2 regions of the Limnohabitans sp. genome follow, and region 2 is predicted to be linked to the other one. Evidence: riboswitches for the same ligand, from Rfam matches in the RefSeq annotation. Region 2 holds a riboswitch; the other holds the start of a gene.
The links. A riboswitch is a leader RNA that binds a small molecule or an ion and turns the genes downstream of it on or off. The one in region 2 is predicted to bind S-adenosylhomocysteine.
Positions count from the first base shown of each region.

Region 1: linked by a shared signal. The riboswitch ahead of ahcY (adenosylhomocysteinase) and the one ahead of metH (methionine synthase) in region 2 are both predicted to bind S-adenosylhomocysteine.

Region 1 covers NZ_JAAVVW010000002.1:561,105-570,410, reverse strand. Annotated here, with positions in the region: gene HEQ17_RS02840 (tripartite tricarboxylate transporter TctB family protein) at 1-40, opposite strand, end outside; gene HEQ17_RS02835 (tripartite tricarboxylate transporter substrate-binding protein) at 37-1,011, opposite strand; gene HEQ17_RS02830 (response regulator transcription factor) at 1,131-1,844, shown strand; gene HEQ17_RS02825 (cell wall metabolism sensor histidine kinase WalK) at 1,846-3,270, shown strand; gene HEQ17_RS02820 (flagellar motor protein MotB) at 3,242-3,991, opposite strand; gene HEQ17_RS02815 (MotA/TolQ/ExbB proton channel family protein) at 3,997-4,968, opposite strand; S-adenosyl-L-homocysteine riboswitch at 5,091-5,187, shown strand; gene ahcY (adenosylhomocysteinase) at 5,265-6,698, shown strand; gene HEQ17_RS02805 (TlyA family RNA methyltransferase) at 6,709-7,557, shown strand; gene metF (methylenetetrahydrofolate reductase [NAD(P)H]) at 7,576-8,406, shown strand; gene HEQ17_RS02795 (OmpW family outer membrane protein) at 8,603-9,199, shown strand; gene ybeY (rRNA maturation RNase YbeY) at 9,242-9,306, opposite strand, start outside.
Region 2 covers NZ_JAAVVW010000003.1:2,207,433-2,216,738, reverse strand. Annotated here, with positions in the region: partial or broken gene metH (methionine synthase) at 1-2,130, opposite strand, end outside; S-adenosyl-L-homocysteine riboswitch at 2,186-2,286, opposite strand; gene cynS (cyanase) at 2,380-2,823, opposite strand; gene HEQ17_RS14045 (ABC transporter ATP-binding protein) at 2,860-3,735, opposite strand; gene ntrB (nitrate ABC transporter permease) at 3,725-4,591, opposite strand; gene HEQ17_RS14035 (CmpA/NrtA family ABC transporter substrate-binding protein) at 4,597-6,003, opposite strand; gene HEQ17_RS14030 (response regulator transcription factor) at 6,160-6,813, opposite strand; gene HEQ17_RS14025 (PAS domain S-box protein) at 6,810-8,057, opposite strand; gene HEQ17_RS14020 (tyrosine-protein phosphatase) at 8,139-8,903, shown strand; gene HEQ17_RS14015 (aldolase) at 9,000-9,306, shown strand, end outside.

The DNA.
Region 1 (9,306 bases), on a different contig from region 2:
AAACGGCCAGCAGCAAAAGAGCCAGGCGCACAGGCGTCATGCCAAGCCCAGTTCTTTCATCAGCACTTCCTTTTCGGCAATGTCTTTGGCCAGATCGCGCTCAAAAGGGCGCTCGGTCATGAAGGCGTTGGTCCATTTGCGGGTTTCGAGCTCTTGCTTCCAGGCGGCCGATTGACTCAGGCGGGTGACAAAGTCAATCAAGGTGTTGCGCTGCGCGTCGCTGATGCCGGGGGCTGCAAACACACCGCGCCAGTTGGATTCGGACACGTTGATGCCCAGTTCGGTGAAAGTCGGGACGTTGACGCCGGGAATGCGGCTTTTGCCCGAGACGGCCAGAGGGATCATCTTGCCGGCCTTGATTTGCTCTTCAAACTCGGAATAGCCCGAAATGCCTGCCACCACCTGGTTGCCCAAGATGGCCGCGTTGGCGGGGCCACCGCCCGCAAAGGCCACGTAAGCGGCTTCACGCGGGTTTTTGCCCAGCGCTTTGATCAACATGCCCAGGATCAAGTGGTCTGTCCCGCCAGCGCTGCCACCGGCCACCGAGACGGCTTTGGGGTTGGCTTTGATGGCCGCTTCGAGCTCTTTCCAGGTTTTGATCTTGCCCGCAGCAGGCACGACGATGACGCCAGCCTCTTCGGTCAGGCGCGCAATGGGGGTGACGTTTTTGATGGTCATCGGGCTCTTGTTGGCGATGCCCGCGCCGATCATGACCGAGCCACCCACCATCAGGATGTTGCCCTGGCCCTTGCGTTGGTTGACAAAGCGGGGCAGGCCCACCATGCCGCCAGCGCCGCCGACGTTTTCAAAGGCCATGTTGCCCACCAGGCCAGCCGCCTTGGCAGCGCGCTCAATGGCGCGGGCTGTGCCGTCCCAGCCGCCACCGGGGGCAGCGGGCACGAACATGTTGAGCGTGTCAAACATGGGTTTGGCCTGAGCCCAAGCCGGCAGGGCCAGGGAAGCACCAGCGGCAGTGCCGAGGGCCAGGAAGTCGCGTTTGGAAATGGACATGCAGGTCTCCTGTGTGAAAATCAAAAAAAGCCACTGCCCGGGTCTGTGTCTGGTGCAGATTCCAGGATTGTCGTGTGCCGTGCCGCGCCAAACTGTCAATCACCTGTCAAAGCTGATCAGTGAATACCCTCAAGTCCCGCATCTTGCTGGTAGAAGACACCCCCGACATAGCCTTGTGGTTGGGGGCTGCCTTGCGCCAAGCCGACATGGAGGTGGTCTTTGCCACCGACGGCCTGCAGGCCGAGCAGTGTTTGCAGCTGGGTCATGGTTTTGATGCGGTGCTGCTCGATTTGCAGTTGCCGGGGCCAGACGGCCTGAGCGTGCTGCAGGCTTTGCGTGCACGGGGCGATGCGGTGCCGGTGCTGATTTTGACGGCGCGCGCCAGTGTGCCCGACCGGGTGCTGGGCCTGAACCTGGGCGCCGACGATTACTTGCCCAAGCCCTTTGACCTGAGCGAGCTGGAGGCGCGTCTGCAGGTTTTGCTGCGTCGCCAGGGGCGGGTTAAGACCGCAGCGCTGCGCATGGGGCCACTGGAAATGCAGCCCGACAGCGGTGCGGTGCTGTTGCACGGGCTGCCGCTGGCGCTGACCCAGCGTGAATCGTCTGCCTTGCGGGTGCTGTTGGCTTCGCCCCAACGCACCGTGAGCAAAGAGCAGTTGCACGCCGAGGTCTTTGGCGACGAGCCCACAGCGCTGGACGCTGTGGAGGTGTTGATTTACCGGTTGCGTAAAAAACTCGAATCGCTGAACGCAGCGCCCGCCCATGCCGAGGTGGCCATCACCACCTTCCGGGGCATGGGGTATATGCTGACGCAAGCCCCGGTACGGACTTGAAATGCCTTCGTTCAAGCAATTTGTCCGACCTGTTGCGTCCCTGCGCGGTCGCTTGTTGGCCTGGATTTTGTTGCCCTTGGCTATGCTCATTGGAGTCAATGCCTGGGTGGCTTACGGTAACGCGGTCAACGCGGCCAACGAGGCCTATGACCGGTCGCTGTACCTGGCTGCACGCACTTTGGCCGAAGAACTGGTTTGGCGTGATGGGCAGGTTCAACTGGAGCTGATGAAGGCGGCAGGTTATTTGTTTGAAAACCACACCGGGGCGCGTCTTTTTTACAAGGTCAGATTGCTCGATGGGCAGTGGTTGGCGGGTGCTGCCGATTTGCCTGATTTGCCAGCAAGCAGTGCGTCATCGGTGCGTTTTTTTGCCTTGGTGCAGTTGGGCGATGGGCGTTACCTGAACCAATCGGTGCGTTTGGTTCAGCTCATCCATGTGATGGAGGCCGCAGGCTTGACCGACCCCCTCATCCGGATCACGGTCGCTGAAACCATGGAGGCGCGCCAGCAATTGACGCAGCGGATTTTCCGGGGCACCTTGAGAAGTCAAGGCCTGCTGCTGTTGGCGGCGGCTTTGTTGGTGGTGTTGGGGGTGCAGTTGGGCATCCGGCCGCTGGAGGCTTTTCGTCGGCAACTGGCGGGTAAGGCCGAAGATGATTTTTCGCCCATCCAACCCCCCGATTTGCCGCGCGAGTTGCAGCCCCTGATCGACACCCTGAACAGTTATCTGGACCGTCTGGGCCGGTTGATTGACATCCGCAAGCGCTTTCTGGACAACGCTGCGCACCAGTTGAGGACCCCTTTGACGGCGCTCAAAACACAATTGGCACTGGCCCAGCGCAACCCGCATCCCGAGCAGGCGCAGGCCTTGCTGCAGGCGGCGCGGCAGACCACCGACGATGCGGTGCGCTTGACCGAGAAGATGTTGACCATGACGCGTGTGGAGCACGCCCGTGAAATGCACAGCCCGCAGCCGGTTCATTTGGTGGTTCTGGCCAGGCAAGTCACCCAGACCCATTTGTGGCGAGCGCACCAAAGGGGTGACGATCTGGGCCTGGAAATACTGGACACCCGCGGCGTGGTCTTGGGGTTAGAGCTGTTGTTGAGTGAAGCCCTGAGCAACCTGATTGACAATGCTTTGCAGCATTCCAAGCCTGGAGCACACATCACGGTCAGGGTTGGGCCTTCGTGGGTGGAGGTACAAGACGATGGCCCCGGGATTGCGGCGGCGCATCAGGCGCATGTGTTTGAGCGCTTTTACCGCGCTGCACCCTCGGGGGTGTCAGGCAGTGGTTTGGGCCTGGCCATTGTCAAGGAAATTGCCCACCTGCATGGTGCAGTGGTCGGTGTCCACAGTCCTGTCAAAGACGGCAGGGGCACCGTGGTTCGGCTGGGGTTCACGAGCGCCCAGCCAATGGACACGTGAAGTCCTCATCCCAGAGGATGGAGGGCGGGGTCTCGGGCTTGCAGCCTGGGGTGGCAGGGCTGCAGTTGGACAGTTGTTCCTTGAACTCCAGTCGCAGCTCTACTCGGCGACTTTTTTCAGGCTGGTTCAAGATGGCAGAGTTGAAAGAGGACCCGCCCACAAAGAACAGGTCTCTGATCGTTTGACGGTCTTCCTGGCTGAGTGCGTTGGGTGCTTTGGCATCGAGCAGCACACACAAGACACGTTGCGAACGTGCCAAGCTCAGATTGAGGTTGTACAGGTAAGAACCCTCGGGGCTGGCATAGCCGTCCACCACAAACCGTTTGAGCCACATCTGACATGCAGGCGTGCGTGCAATGTCGAGCATTTCCGGGACGAATTCACGCAGGAAGTTGGCGCGAAGGCTGTCCAGTTGGTGGCTGTCTTTGGGAAATTCAGCGAGCGAACCGAATTCCAGGGTTTGTCCACGCAACTGCACCCCCGCAAAAGACTTTTGGCGGGTGATCAAGGCGATGTCCTCAAGGCAAGTCGAGATGGTGCTTTCTCGTTGGATGCGGGCATCGTCCATTTGTCGCAAGCCTTCCGTGACGCTCAGCAAAGCAACGGCCATGGCTACCAAAAACAAAACCATGAGCGCGGTCATCAGGTCGGAAAAAGAAATCCAGAACGGCTTTTCCGCATCGTTCCTGCGTCGTCTGTTGGGGCGGGTGTTCGGTCCCATCGTCTTCAGCGTTGGCTGGCTGTGGGCGATGTGGCGCGCAATTGCTGCAATATTTGCAGAGACAGCCTGGTTTGCATTTCGGTGGCCAGGGTGAGTCTCTCCAGGTGTTGTTCACCGCCATGGGGCGCAAAGATCGTGTCCAGATGGTGCTGAAGTTGCTCCACCTGCCGATAGCGGCCTGTGAGTAAGGACTTCTCAAACCAGGTGAAGACCATTGCCAAAGTGATGGCCATGGCAGAAACCAAAAAAGCGTGCCCCACTGTTTGTACCAGTTGGGTCAATTCGTTTTGCACCTGCTGGGGTTGAGAGACATCAAATCCGATCAGACCCGCAATCAAGCCTGTGAAGGTGCCAATGATGCCCACCCCGGTCAGGATGCCCGGGATGTGGCTGAAAAAGTGGGTCTGAAGGGGCGAGTCGACCAAGGCTTGCTCTGTGAAATAGTGCTCGGCGTAGCTGCTGGCTTGCCACGGCCCGGAGCGTGCAAGCGTGCTGGTTTCAAGCTGCTGGAGAGTTTCCACAGCTTGGTTGTACTCCTGCCAAAGTGTTGCCAGTTGCGCATCGGTTTGCGCCAGGCGTTCAATGGCAGACAGGTCCAGCCGCCCACCGTCAGCGTTCGTGTTCATGTGGGCAAAAAATGCGCCAGACAATTGGCTCACGCGCTGCCTGGCAGCACCGATAGGGCCTGCATCAGGGTTTTGCCATGGGGTTTGCAGCGTGCGGGCATATTGTTGCCATGCATGATGCAAGGCGGGGTTGATGGTGGTTTCTTGCTGCAGAGACGTCAGATCGATGGGAGCCTCGGCAGGCCGTGTGGCCAACTGACCCAAGGTCGAATTGACCGCATTAAACTGGTTTTTGAGAACAAGGGCCGGTATGACAAACCGGAACAGGTAGTGCAGACCGATCAGCCCCAACACCGCTGCAACGGTCCATAGATGCCAATAGGCAGCAAGATGTTTCATCAGGTCGGGCATGGTGGTTTGCGGGTGTGAAGATTTTTTTCAGTCTAGCAAATGTCCCATGCAAAATCCCCCGGCGCATCGGGGCGGCTTTGGGTGGGCAAGCCATCGGCTGATGGGTCTGCGATAGAATGCCCGCTTCCGAGGAGCGTTGCAGCGCCCCCTGGCTTGCCAACAAGTCGGCAGCGGGGCGTGAGGCTCGGAACACTTTAAAAGCAACGACGCTCATCCACATGACGTGAGGTGAGCCTGTTTCGGTTCAGTGCTTCCAATACGCATGTGGCCCTTTCACATTGCTTTGGAGTTTTCACATGAACGCACGTATTCCGACGGCCGTCAACGCAGACTGCATCATTGCCGATATCGGCTTGGCGGACTGGGGTCGCAAAGAAATCAAAATCGCCGAAACCGAAATGCCCGGCCTCATGGCCATCCGCGAAGAGTTCGCCAAGGCCCAGCCCTTGAAGGGCGCACGCATCACCGGCTCGCTGCACATGACCATTCAGACGGCCGTGCTGATCGAGACCTTGCAAGCCTTGGGCGCCGATGTGCGCTGGGCCTCTTGCAACATCTTCTCGACACAAGACCACGCAGCTGCCGCCATTGCCGCTGCAGGTACGCCCGTGTTCGCCATCAAGGGCGAGACCTTGGCCGATTACTGGGATTACACCCACCGCATTTTTGACTTCGGCGCTGCAGGCACCGAAGGCGAAGGCCCCAACATGATCCTGGACGACGGCGGCGATGCCACGTTGTTGATGCACTTGGGCAAGCGTGCTGAAAAAGACGCCAGCCTGATCGCCAACCCCACCAGCGAAGAAGAGACCTGCCTGTTCAATGCCATCAAGGCCAAACTGGCCGTGGACCCGACCTGGTACAGCCGCAAGGGCGCGCACATCATCGGTGTGACCGAAGAGACCACGACCGGCGTGCTGCGCCTGAACGAAATGGCCGCCAAGGGCAGTCTGATGTTTCGTGCCATCAACGTGAACGACTCGGTGACCAAGAGCAAGTTCGACAACCTGTACGGCTGCCGCGAATCGCTGGTTGATTCGATCAAGCGCGCTACCGACGTGATGATCGCCGGCAAAGTGGCCGTGGTTGCCGGTTACGGTGACGTGGGCAAGGGCTCGGCACAAGCCCTGCGCGCCCTGAGCGCCCAAGTGTGGGTGACCGAGATCGACCCGATCAACGCCCTGCAAGCTGCGATGGAAGGCTTCAAGGTCGTGACCATGGAATACGCCGCCGACAAGTGCGACATCTTTGTGTCCGCCACCGGCAACAAGAACGTGATCCGCTACGAGCACATGGCCGCCATGAAAGACGAAGCCATCGTCTGCAACATTGGCCACTTTGACAACGAAATCGACGTCGCTTCTTTGGAAAAGTTGCAATGGGACGAGATCAAGCCGCAAGTTGACCACATCATCTTCCCCGACGGCAAGAAGATCACCCTGTTGGCCAAGGGCCGCTTGGTGAACTTGGGTTGCGCCACCGGCCACCCCAGCTTCGTGATGTCGTCTTCGTTCGCCAACCAGACCATCGCCCAGATCGAGCTGTTCACCAAGCAAGACCAGTACGAAAACGGCAAGGTCTATGTGCTGCCCAAGCACCTGGACGAAAAAGTGGCCCGTTTGCACCTGAAGAAAGTCGGCGCGATGCTGTCCGAACTCAGCGAAGAACAAGCCGCTTACATCGGCGTGTCCAAGAACGGTCCTTACAAAGCCGACACTTACCGTTATTGAAATCCACCTGATGCGCATCGACCAACTTCTCGTGGAGCGCGGCTTGGCCGCCTCCCGTTCTCAAGCTCAACGACTGATTGCTGGGGGCGTGAAGTGGCAGCAGCCCGACGGAGGTTGGCGCGCGGTGGTGAAAAACCGCGATGAGGTGCCCGAGAGTGCTGCTTTGCAGCTGCTCGACGACGCCGAGTCGCGCTATGTGTCGCGTGGCGGCCTCAAGCTCGAAGGGGCCTTGAAGGCCACGGGTGTTCTGGTAGATGGTTTGCGTTGCCTGGATGTGGGGCAAAGCACGGGCGGCTTCACCGACTGCTTGTTGCAGCACGGCGCGGCCGAGGTGGTGGGCATTGATGTGGGCCACGCCCAGGTGCATCCGCGCATCAGCCAAGATGAGCGGGTGGTCTGCATCGAAGGCGTGAACGCCCGCGAGCTGGAACCCGGTGATGAGCGGGTGCCAGAAGCGCTGCAGGGTTTTGACCTGATGGTGGGCGATGTGTCCTTCATCTCGCTGACCTTGGTGTTGCCGGGCGTGGTGCATTTGCTCAAGCCCACGGGCCAGTTGCTCATGTTGGTGAAACCCCAGTTTGAGCTGCAGCCGGGCCAAGTGGGCAAGGGCGGCATCGTGAAAGACGACACCCATTTTCCGTTCATCGAAAACCGTGTGCGCACAACTTTGACCGAGTTGGGCATGCAAGTGACGGCTTGGTTGGACAGCCCGATTGAAGGTGGCGACGGCAACCGTGAATTTTTTGTGCAGGCCTGTTGGCCTGACCCTGCGTCAGTGGCTCCCGCACGCGAAAAAGCACGCGAAGCCCACGAGGCTGATCTGGCCGCCTTGGCCTATGCCAAGGCCAACGACTATTGAATTTTTGAAGGTGTTGAGATGTCTGGTTTGAAGCTGCCCATCAGCCTGGAATTTTTTCCACCCAAAACCCCCGAAGGCGCAGACAAGCTGCGCGGTGTGCGTCAAGCGCTCTATGGCTTAAAGCCAGAGTTTTGCTCGGTGACCTACGGCGCTGGGGGCTCCACACAAGAAGGCACCTTTGCCACCGTGGGTGCGATCCTGGCCGAGGGCGTGCCTGCGGCCTCGCACTTTTCTTGCATTGGTGCGACCCAAGCTTCGGTGCGCGCTGAATTGGCCAAGCTCAAAGCCATGGGCGTCAAGCGGCTGGTGGCTTTGCGCGGCGACTTGCCCAGCGGCTACGGTGCTGGTGGCGAGTTCCATTACGCCAGCGATTTGGTGGCCTTCATCCGAGCTGAGACCGGTGACGATTTCCACATCGAAGTGGCGGCCTACCCCGAAATTCATCCTCAGGCCAAGTCCCCCGATGCCGACTTGCACGCCTTTGCCACCAAGATAAAAGCCGGGGCCAACTCGGCCATCACGCAATACTTCTTCAACAGCGATGCGTATTTCCGTTTTGTGGACGGCGCCTACAAACTGGGTGTCGATGTGCCCGTCGTGCCGGGCATCATGCCGATTACCAGCTCAGCACAATTACTGCGCTTCTCAGACGCCTGCGGGGCCGAGATCCCGCGCTGGATCCGGCTGCGCCTGCAAGCCTATGGCGACGACACTGACTCCATCAAGGCCTTCGGCCTGGACGTGGTGTCCGACCTTTGCGAGCAACTCATCAACGGCGGCGTGCCCGCTATCCATTTCTACACCATGAACCAAAGCGCGGCGACGCTGGAGATCGTGCGTCGCCTTTGACTGGCGCAGCCCCATCTGTTCAGTGGTTTGCCACACACAGTGCGAGATAGCAACGCATACCCTTGATGAAGCTCAAGTGGACCTGCGGCTGCGAGTCCCGCCTGTGTTCGTTTGATGTGCATCAAGAGCACACATCGTCGCCAATATTCCAATGAAATCGAGAGGTTTGTCTCTCGCTTACAAAAGGAAAATCGACATGAAAAAACAAACTTGGTGGGTAGCACTGTTGCTGGCGGGATCGGTCACGGGCGCGATGGCACAAGGCCTGGGCGAAAGCCCGTGGCAAATTCGCTTGCGCTCCGTGCATTTGGACAGTGTCAACAAGGACACCACCCCTTTGGGCCTGTCCATTGACAACAAGACCTTTGCAGAAATTGACTTCACGTATTTCTTCAGCAAGAACTTGGCCGCAGAACTGGCCTTGACCACCCACCAAAAGCAACGGGTCTATGCCAACGGCACCGATATCGGCTCCTTCAAGCATTTGCCACCAACTTTGCTGATGCAGTACCACTTCACCGACTTTGAGGGCTTCAAGCCCTATGTAGGCGGGGGCGTCGCCTACACCCGTTTCAGCGGCGTGTCTTTGCCACCGGGTGTCACTTTGGACAGCCACAGCTGGGGCACTGCCTTCCAAGTGGGTGTGGATTTTCCGATCGATAAAAATTGGTCGATCAACCTGGATGTGAAAAAAACCAATATACGAACCGATGTGTATGCCGACGGCAGCAGTTTGGGCCGCTTGCGGGTGGACCCTTTGCTCTATGGCGTTGGCATTGGCTACCGTTATTGAGGGGGTGAAACACCAGGTCGTCTAGGCTGTGGCCATCCCAGATCAAAGGTAGGGGTTCGATAACCCCAGACCGGCCAGGATGGCCACCTCATAGGCCTCCATTTCTT
Region 2 (9,306 bases):
GCTGACGCAGGCCGCGCCACGTCATGGCGACCTGGCTGCGCGAGGCGTCTGAATAAAGAGCGATGTCGTCGTCATTGACGCTGTTGGCAGGGAAGAGGCCCAACACAGCATTGGCTGTGACCCAGCGGCCTTCGATGATTTTTTTCAGCATCGCCTGGCCGTCGGCATACACCTTGCGCGCCTGCTCGCCTACGATCTCATCATCCAGGATAGCGGGGAAAGGTCCGGCCAAATCCCAGGTCTGGAAGAAGGGGCCCCAGTCGATGTATTGCGCGATCTCGGCCAGGTCGTAGTTCTTGAACACGCGGCGGCCAATGAACTTCGGGGGAGTGGGCACGCCTTGAGCCCAGTCGATGGGCGTCTTGTTGGCGCGGGCCTGCGCCAGCGTCCACATCGGGGTTTGTTTTTTGTTGGCGTGCTGCTCGCGCACCTTGTCATAGTCGGCATTCAGCTCGGCGATGTAGTTCGCGGCTTGCTCGGACAACAAGCCCTGCGCCACGCTCACGCTGCGCGAGGCGTCGGGCACATAGACCACCGGGCCGCTGTAGTGGGGGGCAATCTTCACGGCGGTGTGCACGCGGCTGCAGGTCGCACCACCGAATCAACAGCGGCATTTGGCGCTCGCGGAAGTAGGGGTCTTTTTCCATCTCGCCCGCCACGTACTGCATCTCTTCCAAGCTCGGCGTGATCAAGCCTGAGAGGCCAATGATGTCGGCGTTCTCGGCTTTCGCTTTGGCCAAAATTTCGTGGCAGGGCACCATCACGCCCATGTTGACCACTTCAAAGTTGTTGCATTGCAAGACCACGGTGACGATGTTCTTGCCGATGTCGTGCACATCACCCTTGACGGTGGCGATCACGATCTTGCCCTTGGCTTTGACGTCTTGACCGGCCGCTTCTTGCGCGAGTTTTTCGGCTTCGATGTAGGGCAGCAAATGCGCCACGGCTTGCTTCATCACGCGCGCGCTCTTGACCACCTGCGGCAAGAACATCTTGCCCTGGCCGAACAAATCGCCCACCACGTTCATGCCGTCCATGAGCGGGCCTTCGATCACGTGCAGCGGACGGCCGCCTTTGGCCAAAATCTCTTGGTACGCCTCTTCGGTGTCGTCGTTGATGAAGTCGGTGATGCCGTGCACCAAGGAATGTGACAGGCGCTGCGCCACGCCGACGGGGGCCTCGGGCGTGCCGCGCCAAGCCAGTTTGGCGCTCTCGTCTTTGGCCGCTCCCTTGGCGCTGTCGGCCACCTCCACCAAACGCTCGCCCGCATCAGGGCGGCGGTTCAGCACCACGTCTTCCACCCGTTCGCGCAGCGTGGGCTCCAGGTCGTCGTATACGCCGACCATGCCTGCGTTGACGATGCCCATGTCCATGCCCGCCTGGATGGCGTGGTACAGGAACACGGTGTGGATGGCTTCGCGCACCGGGTCGTTGCCCCGAAAGCTGAAAGACACGTTGGACACGCCGCCGCTGACCTTGGCGCCGGGCAGGTTCTGTTTGATCCAGCGCGTGGCTTCGATGAAGTCCACGGCGTAGTTGTCGTGCTCTTCGATGCCAGTGGCGATGGCAAAAATGTTCGGGTCGAAGATGATGTCTTCCGGCGGGAAGCCCACCTCGTCCACCAACACGCGGTAAGCGCGCTCGCAAATCTCGATCTTGCGTGCGTAGGTGTCGGCTTGGCCTTTTTCGTCAAACGCCATCACCACCGCAGCAGCGCCGTAGCGCTTGACCAGCTTGGCTTGGCGTTTGAACTCGTCCAAGCCTTCTTTCATGCTGATCGAGTTGACGATGCCCTTGCCCTGGATGCAGCGCAGACCGGCTTCGATCACCGACCATTTGGACGAGTCCACCATCACCGGCACGCGGGCGATGTCGGGCTCACCAGGCCATCAGGTTCAAGAAACGCACCATGGCCGCTTGGCTGTCGAGCATGGCTTCGTCCATGTTCACGTCGATCACCTGCGCGCCGTTTTCGACCTGCTGCCGCGCCACAGCCAAGGCCTCTTCGTACTGGCCGTTCAGGATCATGCGGGCAAAGGCCTTGGAGCCGGTCACGTTGGTGCGTTCGCCCACGTTGACGAACAGCGACCCGGTGCCGATGGAGACAGGCTCCAGACCGGACAACTTCATGGGGGGGACAGACACGATTTCAGACGCGACAACAGACACGGGCTCACCTTGGATCATCAGGTGAGCGTCGTTGTGCAAGATCATTCAGACATTGAACGGCCCCAAGCCTGACCTGCTGCGCCTATTAGGCGGCGGGCTGCAACGCTCCTTGAGGAAGCTGGGATTTTAACCGCGTACAAAGCAAAAAGACCCTTGTTTTTAAGGGGGCAGCCTTGCCGACGCGGTCAAGCTGCACCTACCCGCGCCCTGTCAGTACTGCTTGTAAGGCAAGAACTTGCCCGACAGCACCACGTTCACGCGGTCGCCCTTGGGGTCGGGCTGGCGCACGATGTCCATGCTGAAGTCGATGGCGCTCATGATGCCGTCGCCGAACTCTTCGTGGATGAGTTCTTTGATGGTGGTGCCATACACGCTGACGATTTCGTACCAGCGATAAATCAGCGGGTCGGTGGGCACTTGGCTGGGCAGAGAGCCTTTGTAGGGCACCACTTGCAGCCATTTGATTTCTTCGGCGGTCAGGCCAAAGATTTTTCCGATGATTTTGGCTTGCTTGGCATCAAAGGTCATTTGGCCGAGGCACCCGGCGGTGACCCACTCTTTGGACAAGCCGACCTTGTCGGCGACGTCGCTCCACTTGATGCCCTTGGACACTTTGGCTGTGATGATTTTTTCGGTGATGTCTAAACGGTTCATGAGAGACCTCTTGGGGGGTTGGTGAAAAAGAAAGAATCAATGGGCTTTGGCGCGTGACACCAAAAAATCGACGATGTGGTTGCGCATGTCGTAATAACCGGGCAAGTGGTGCAACTGGGCGCGTGTGCGTTCGCGTGGCAGCGGGTTGACCACCACTTCGGCCAGGCCCCCTGGCACATAGCTGCCGCCCGATTCGTTGCCGTTGCTCATGAGCAAGATGCGGTCCGACAGCAAAATCGCTTCGTCCACGTCGTGGGTGATCATGAAAACGGTTTGCTGTGTTTGGCGCACGATGGCCATCAGTTCGTCCTGAATCGTGCCCCGTGTGAGTGCGTCGAGGGCTCCAAAGGGTTCGTCGAGCAGCAGCATCTTGGGCTGGATGGCGAAGGCTCGGGCAATGCCCACACGCTGCTTCATGCCGCCCGACAGTTGGCTGGGTTTTTTGTCGATGGCGTGCAACAGGCCCACCATGCCGACGTGCTTTTCCACATGCACGTTCACTTGCGGCGTTTTCCATTCGGGCCACTTGGACCGCACAGCAAACGCGATGTTTTGCCGCACTGTGAGCCAAGGCATGAGCGCATGGCTTTGGAAGACCACACCACGCTCCAGGCTCGGGCCTGCGATCTCGCGACCGTCCATGAAGGCGTGGCCCGTGCTGGCCGTGTCCAGACCCGCCAGCACATTCAAGATGGTGGTTTTGCCACAGCCCGAGTGGCCGATGATGCAGACGAACTCGCCTTTGTCGATGGTGAAGGTCACGTCCGAAAACACCGGCTTGTCGCTTTGGTAGGCCTTGCCCAGTTTTTCGATTTTGAGGAAAGCGTTCATGGCTTTGGCCTTGGGTTGGAATGCATGGGTGTCGGATGACAAAGGCGCGATCAGCTCGCGTTCGGTGGCTTCACTCCACATAGGTCACCGCCTTTTGCAATTGGGCAAACGCCAGGTCCAGCAACATGCCCACCACGCCAATCACCAGCACCGCAAAGATCACGTTCACCAGAGACAGGTTGTTCCACTCGTTCCACACAAAGTAGCCCACACCCGTGCCGCCCACCAGCATCTCGGCGGCCACGATCACCAGCCAGGCGATGCCCATGCTGATGCGCATGCCGGTGACGATGGTCGGGGCAGCAGCGGGCAGGATCACCAAGAAGGCTTTGCGCAGCGGACGCACCTCCAGCGTGCTGGCCACGTTGAGCCATTCACGTTTGACGGCGGCCACGCCAAAGGCCGTGTTGATCAGCATGGGCCAGACCGAGCAGATGAAGATGACGAAGATGCCGCTGACTTCCGAGTCTTTCAGGGTGTACAGCGCCAGCGGCATCCAGGCCAAGGGGCTGATGGGTTTGAGCACCTGGATGAAGGGGTCAAACGCCTTGCGCATGAGTGGCGACATGCCGATCATGAAACCCACCGGCAAGGCCACCAACACGGCCAAGAAGAAGCCCAGGGCCACCCGGCCCAGAGAATGCGCGAGTTGGATGCCGATGCCTTTGTCGTTGGGGCCTTTGTCATAAAACGGATCGGCCAGGTGGCCCAGCATGGCCTTGCCCACTTCAAGCGGTGGCGGAAACCCCGTGGTTTTGACCGCCCCCGGGTCTTTGCCCATCATCTTTTGGTATTCGATCTCTTCGGCCGTCATGCCCGCCTTGGAGGCGCCGGCCACCGTTGGGGCAGTGGCCGAGAGCTGCCAGGCCCCCAGAAAGACCAAGAACATGAGCAGCGAGACCATGGCCGCGCGCAAATTGAGGTGCGTGGTTTTCATGTGCCTTAACCCATCTTGTTGATCGCGAAGCTCTTGATGTACTCCTCGGGCTTGGCCGGGTCAAACTCTTTGCCCATGATCTTGTGCTTGGGGTAAGGCGTGGTGGCTGCAAAGCTGTGGCCCAGCTCTTTCATGTGCTTGCGCGCATCGGTGATGAGGAACACTTTCTCGGCGATTTGCTTGTAGTTCACATCGCCTTTGACATAACCCCAGCGCTTCATTTGCGTGAGCATCCACACCGCCATGCTTTGCCAGGGCATGGGGTCAAAGTCCGCGCGACCGGGCACGTTTTGCACCTTGCCCAAACCGTCGGCAAACTTGCCGGTCAGCACTTGGGCAATCACAGCCTCGGGCTGGTTCAGGTACTGCGCGGGTGAAATCACCTTGGCGATCAGTTCCCGGTTTTCGGGCTTGCGGGCCATGGCTGCGGCCGTGAGCACCGCGCGGTAGAGCGCTGCGAAGGTGTTGGGGTTCTTCTGGATGAACTCGGTGCTGGTGCCAAAGGCGCAGCAGGGGTGCCCGTCCCACAGCTCTTTGGTCAGGATGTGGATGAAACCGACTTCGTCGAACACCGCCCGCTGGTTGAAGGGATCGGGTCCGAGGAAACCGTCGATGTTGCCCGAGCGCAAGTTGGCCACCATCTCTGGGGGTGGTACCACGCGAATTTGCACATCGGTGTCGGGGTTGATGCCGTTTTCGGCCAAGTAATAGCGCAGCAAAAAGTTGTGCATCGAATAATCGAAAGGCACTGCAAACTTGAAGCCCTTCCAGTTTTTCGGGTCGCGGTTGTTCTTGTGCTTGACAGCCAGCGTGATGGCTTGGCCGTTGATGTTCTGGATGGTCGCCACATTCATGGGCGTGGCGTTGGCGCCCAAACCCATGCTGATGGCCAAGGGCATGGGCGACAGGAAGTGCGTGGCGTCGTACTCCTTGTTGATCATCTTGTCGCGAATCAGCGCCCAACCGGCGGTCTTGGTCACTTCGACATTCAGGCCCTGCTTTTGGTAAAAGCCCAGCGGATCGGCCATGATGAGTGGCGTGGCGCAGGTGATCGGGATGAAGCCGATCTTGAGGTTGGTTTTTTCCAAAGGGCCTTTGCTTTGCGCCAAGGCCTGCAAGCTGGCCACAGGCAGCACGCTGGCAATGGCGGCCATGGCGGTCTTTTTGCCCACTGCGCGCAAGAACAGGCGGCGCTCTTCGTCGTGTGGAAACAGCGACTTGACCAGTGTGGCCTCGATGAACTCCTGGCTGTAGGCCTCGAACTCGGCGGTCTCTGAACGCGCACGCAACTGGGCTGCAGCCGCATCGGCTGCAACAGCCGCATGGTGGTCGGCGGGTGAATGGTCACGGCCGCAGCTGCACTTGAGCATCAGGGGACGGTCGGCGTTGTACGGGTCGAAATATTCAGACATGGCAACCTCGCTTTGTTGGAGATGCTCAGGTCTATGCAAGCTGCGGGCCAGAAAACCTTGCCCATGCGCCATTGGGGGCGTGCTTCTTCATTTAGCAAGCCGCTTGTCGATGCGGCGTAGGGCTGGCCCTACAAATCCCGGGCAGGTCGAACCAGGTCAATAGCGCCCGACGATGCTTTGCGCATACAAAGCCAACTCCACATCGTTCTTGGTGCCGGTCTTTTCCAGGATGCGTGCACGGTAAGTGCTCACCGTGTTGGGGGCCAGACTCAGTTGTGCACCAATTTCGCTCACGGTGTGTCCCTGGATCAACAAAAGATAGACCTGGTGTTCGCGGTGCGACAGCATGTCGATCCCGGTTTTGGTGCGTCCTTGGCTGACCAAGCTGGCCAAGGCCTCGGCGGTGGCCCGCGTGACGTGCATGCCGCCTGCGGCCACGCGGCGCAGCGCGGCCATCAGTTCATCCGGGTCGGTGCTTTTGTTCAGATAACCCGAGGCTCCGAGCTGAATGCAGCGCACCGCGTATTGTTTTTCGGGGTAGGTACTGAGCATCAGCACGGGCAGACCCGGCCAGTCCCGCCGCAGCGCTTGCAGCACATTCAGACCGTCCATGCCCGGCAAGGCGATGTCGAGCAAGACCACATCGAGGCCCTGCAAGCCCTGCAGCCTGTGCACCTCGTCCAGCACGCCGGGACCGGTGTCGGCCTCGGCCACGACCTGCAGTGCGGGGTCGTCGGCCAGCACCATCTTCAGGCCCTCGCGCACGATCTTGTGGTCGTCGCCCAGCAGCACACGCACGGCGGCGTTCATGCGGCCACCTCGTGGGCAGCCAAGGGCATGGACAAGCGCATGCGCGTGCCCCTGCCGGGTTGGCTGTCGATGTCGATCACGCCACCAAAGTGGCGCGCCCGCTCGCGCATGCCCAGGATGCCGTAAGCCTGCGGCGACTCAAACACCTGTGGCAAAGCACCGCAGCCATCGTCTTCCACCGACAAGTGCAACCAGCCCTCGCGCTCCACGATGTCCACGTCCACCGTGCGCGCCCGGGCGTGGCGGCCCACGTTGCTGAGCATCTCCTGGAAGATGCGAAACACCGCCATGGCCATGGGCTCAGGCAACTCCCGCTGCTCGTTGACTTCCATGCACCACTTGAGTTGCTGTTCTGCCGACTGCACAAACTCCTGCGCCTGCCACTCCAAAGCACCCCACAGGCCCTGGTGGTCCAGGATGCTGGGGCGCAGGTCGGTGATGATGCGGCCCACATTGACCACCGCGTTTTCGATCAAGCGGCTCATGTTCTGGCACTTTTCTCGCATTTTTCCGCGCATGTTGTCGCGCTGGCCTGGGGCCTCCACGGCCGCACGCTGCTCTTGCTCAGACAAGCGCTTGTCCAGCCAGCCCACATCCATCTTCAGGGCCACCAGCAAGCTGCCCAACTCGTCGTGCACTTCACGCGCGATGCGGGTGCGCTCTTCTTCGCGCACCGCCTCGGACCAGGCGGCCAGTTCGCGCAGTTGTTGCAAGGCGGTTTCCAGCGCCTGCGTGCGTTCGGCCACGCGCAGCTCCAGTTCGTTTTTGGCCTGGTGCAAAGCGTGTTCGGCCCGCTTGCGTTCGGTGATGTCGACAAAGGTGACCACCGCACCGCGCACTTGGCCCTGGTCAAACACCGGGTAGCTCGAATACTCCACCGGAAAGCTGCTGCCGTCAGCGCGCCAAAACACCTCGCTGTCGATGCGGCAGGGCTGGCCTTGGCGAAAGGCGTTGTAAATCGGGCAGTCGTCCAAGGGGTAATGCGTGCCATCGGCATGGGCGTGGTGCGTCAGCACATGCATGTTTTGGCCCAGCACCTGCTCGGGCTGCAGGCCGATCATGCGGGCACCGGCCGGGTTGATGAAGACGCACAGGCCGTCCAGATCGACACCAAAAACCCCTTCCCCTGTAGATGCGAGCATCAGGCCCAAAGGGTCGCGCCAGGCCGGGGTCTCGCTGGGGCGCATGGCGGGGAGGGGGTATGCGTCGAAGTCCATGAACACCCCAAGCAAACGGCGTGCCATACCTGCTCTTCGCCTTGCGATGCCGGGGCCATGTCACAGCAGCAACAGCCAATGGCGAGACTGGCCGCGACAATGCTCTGCATGAATTCCACCTTTGAAAGCCCCCTCACTGCGCCCGCTGCCCCCTTGTTGGAAGGGGCCTCCAATTTCCGCGATATCGGCGGTTACCTGAACTCACGAGGTCAGCGCGTTCGACGGGGGCAGGTGTTTCGATCCGACCATCTGGCCGGGCTCACCGGGGGCGATGTGGCCCGCCTGCAGTTGCTGGGCGTAGGTTACAGCCTAGACTTTCGGGGCACGGCCGAATGCGCCGCCACCCCCTACGGAATAGCCGGGGTGCAACGGGTGGCGTTGACGATCGAGCCCACCGTGATTGCCCGCATGCAGAGCCTGATCGCGCAAGGCATCGTGCCCACCACAGACGAGACGGTGGAGCTGATGCGCGAGACCTACCGCGATTTCGTCAATCGCAATGCACCAACTTTCGGGCGCTTCTTGAAGCATTTGGTGGAACAACCCACACCACAAGTCTTTCACTGCACCGCCGGCAAAGACCGCACCGGCTTTGCCGCAGCGCTGCTGCTTTCTGCACTGGGCGTGGACCGAAGCACCATCGAGCATGACTACCTGTTGACCAATCAACTGTACAAAAGAGACGCACGGCTGGAGGGCCAAGGACATGCGCATGTGATGAAAGTGCTGTGGCAAGTGCAGCCCGAGTTTTTGCAGGCAGCCTTTGAAACCGTGGAGTCCCAACATGGGGGCATGCACGAGTATTTGCATGGGGCCATTGGCTTGAGCCCCCAAGAGGTGACTGAGTTACAGCGCCGGTTACTGGAAGCTTGACCCCTGAGGCTCAGTTCAGTGCGGGCTGTCACCGCCCCATCTTCAAGCCAGAACGCTCATCCTTTCTACAATGGCGGCCAGCACCGGAGTCACAGCATGAACGAATCCCAAGCCCGTGAAGAAATATGCCGCATCGGGCGAAGTCTTTTTGAGCGTGGGTATGTGCACGCCACAGCGGGCAACATCAGCGTGCGCCTGGACGATGGCTTTTTGATCACCCCCACCGATGCCTGTTTGGGTTGGCTGGACCCGGCCCGATTGGCCAGAATGGACTTGCAAGGCCAGCAGCTCAGCGGTGACAAGGCCAGCAAGACCATCTCCCTGCACCGTCAAATTTATGCCGCCGCCTGTCTGCACGCCCCCTCAACACGCTGCGTGATTCACACCCACAGCACGCATTGCG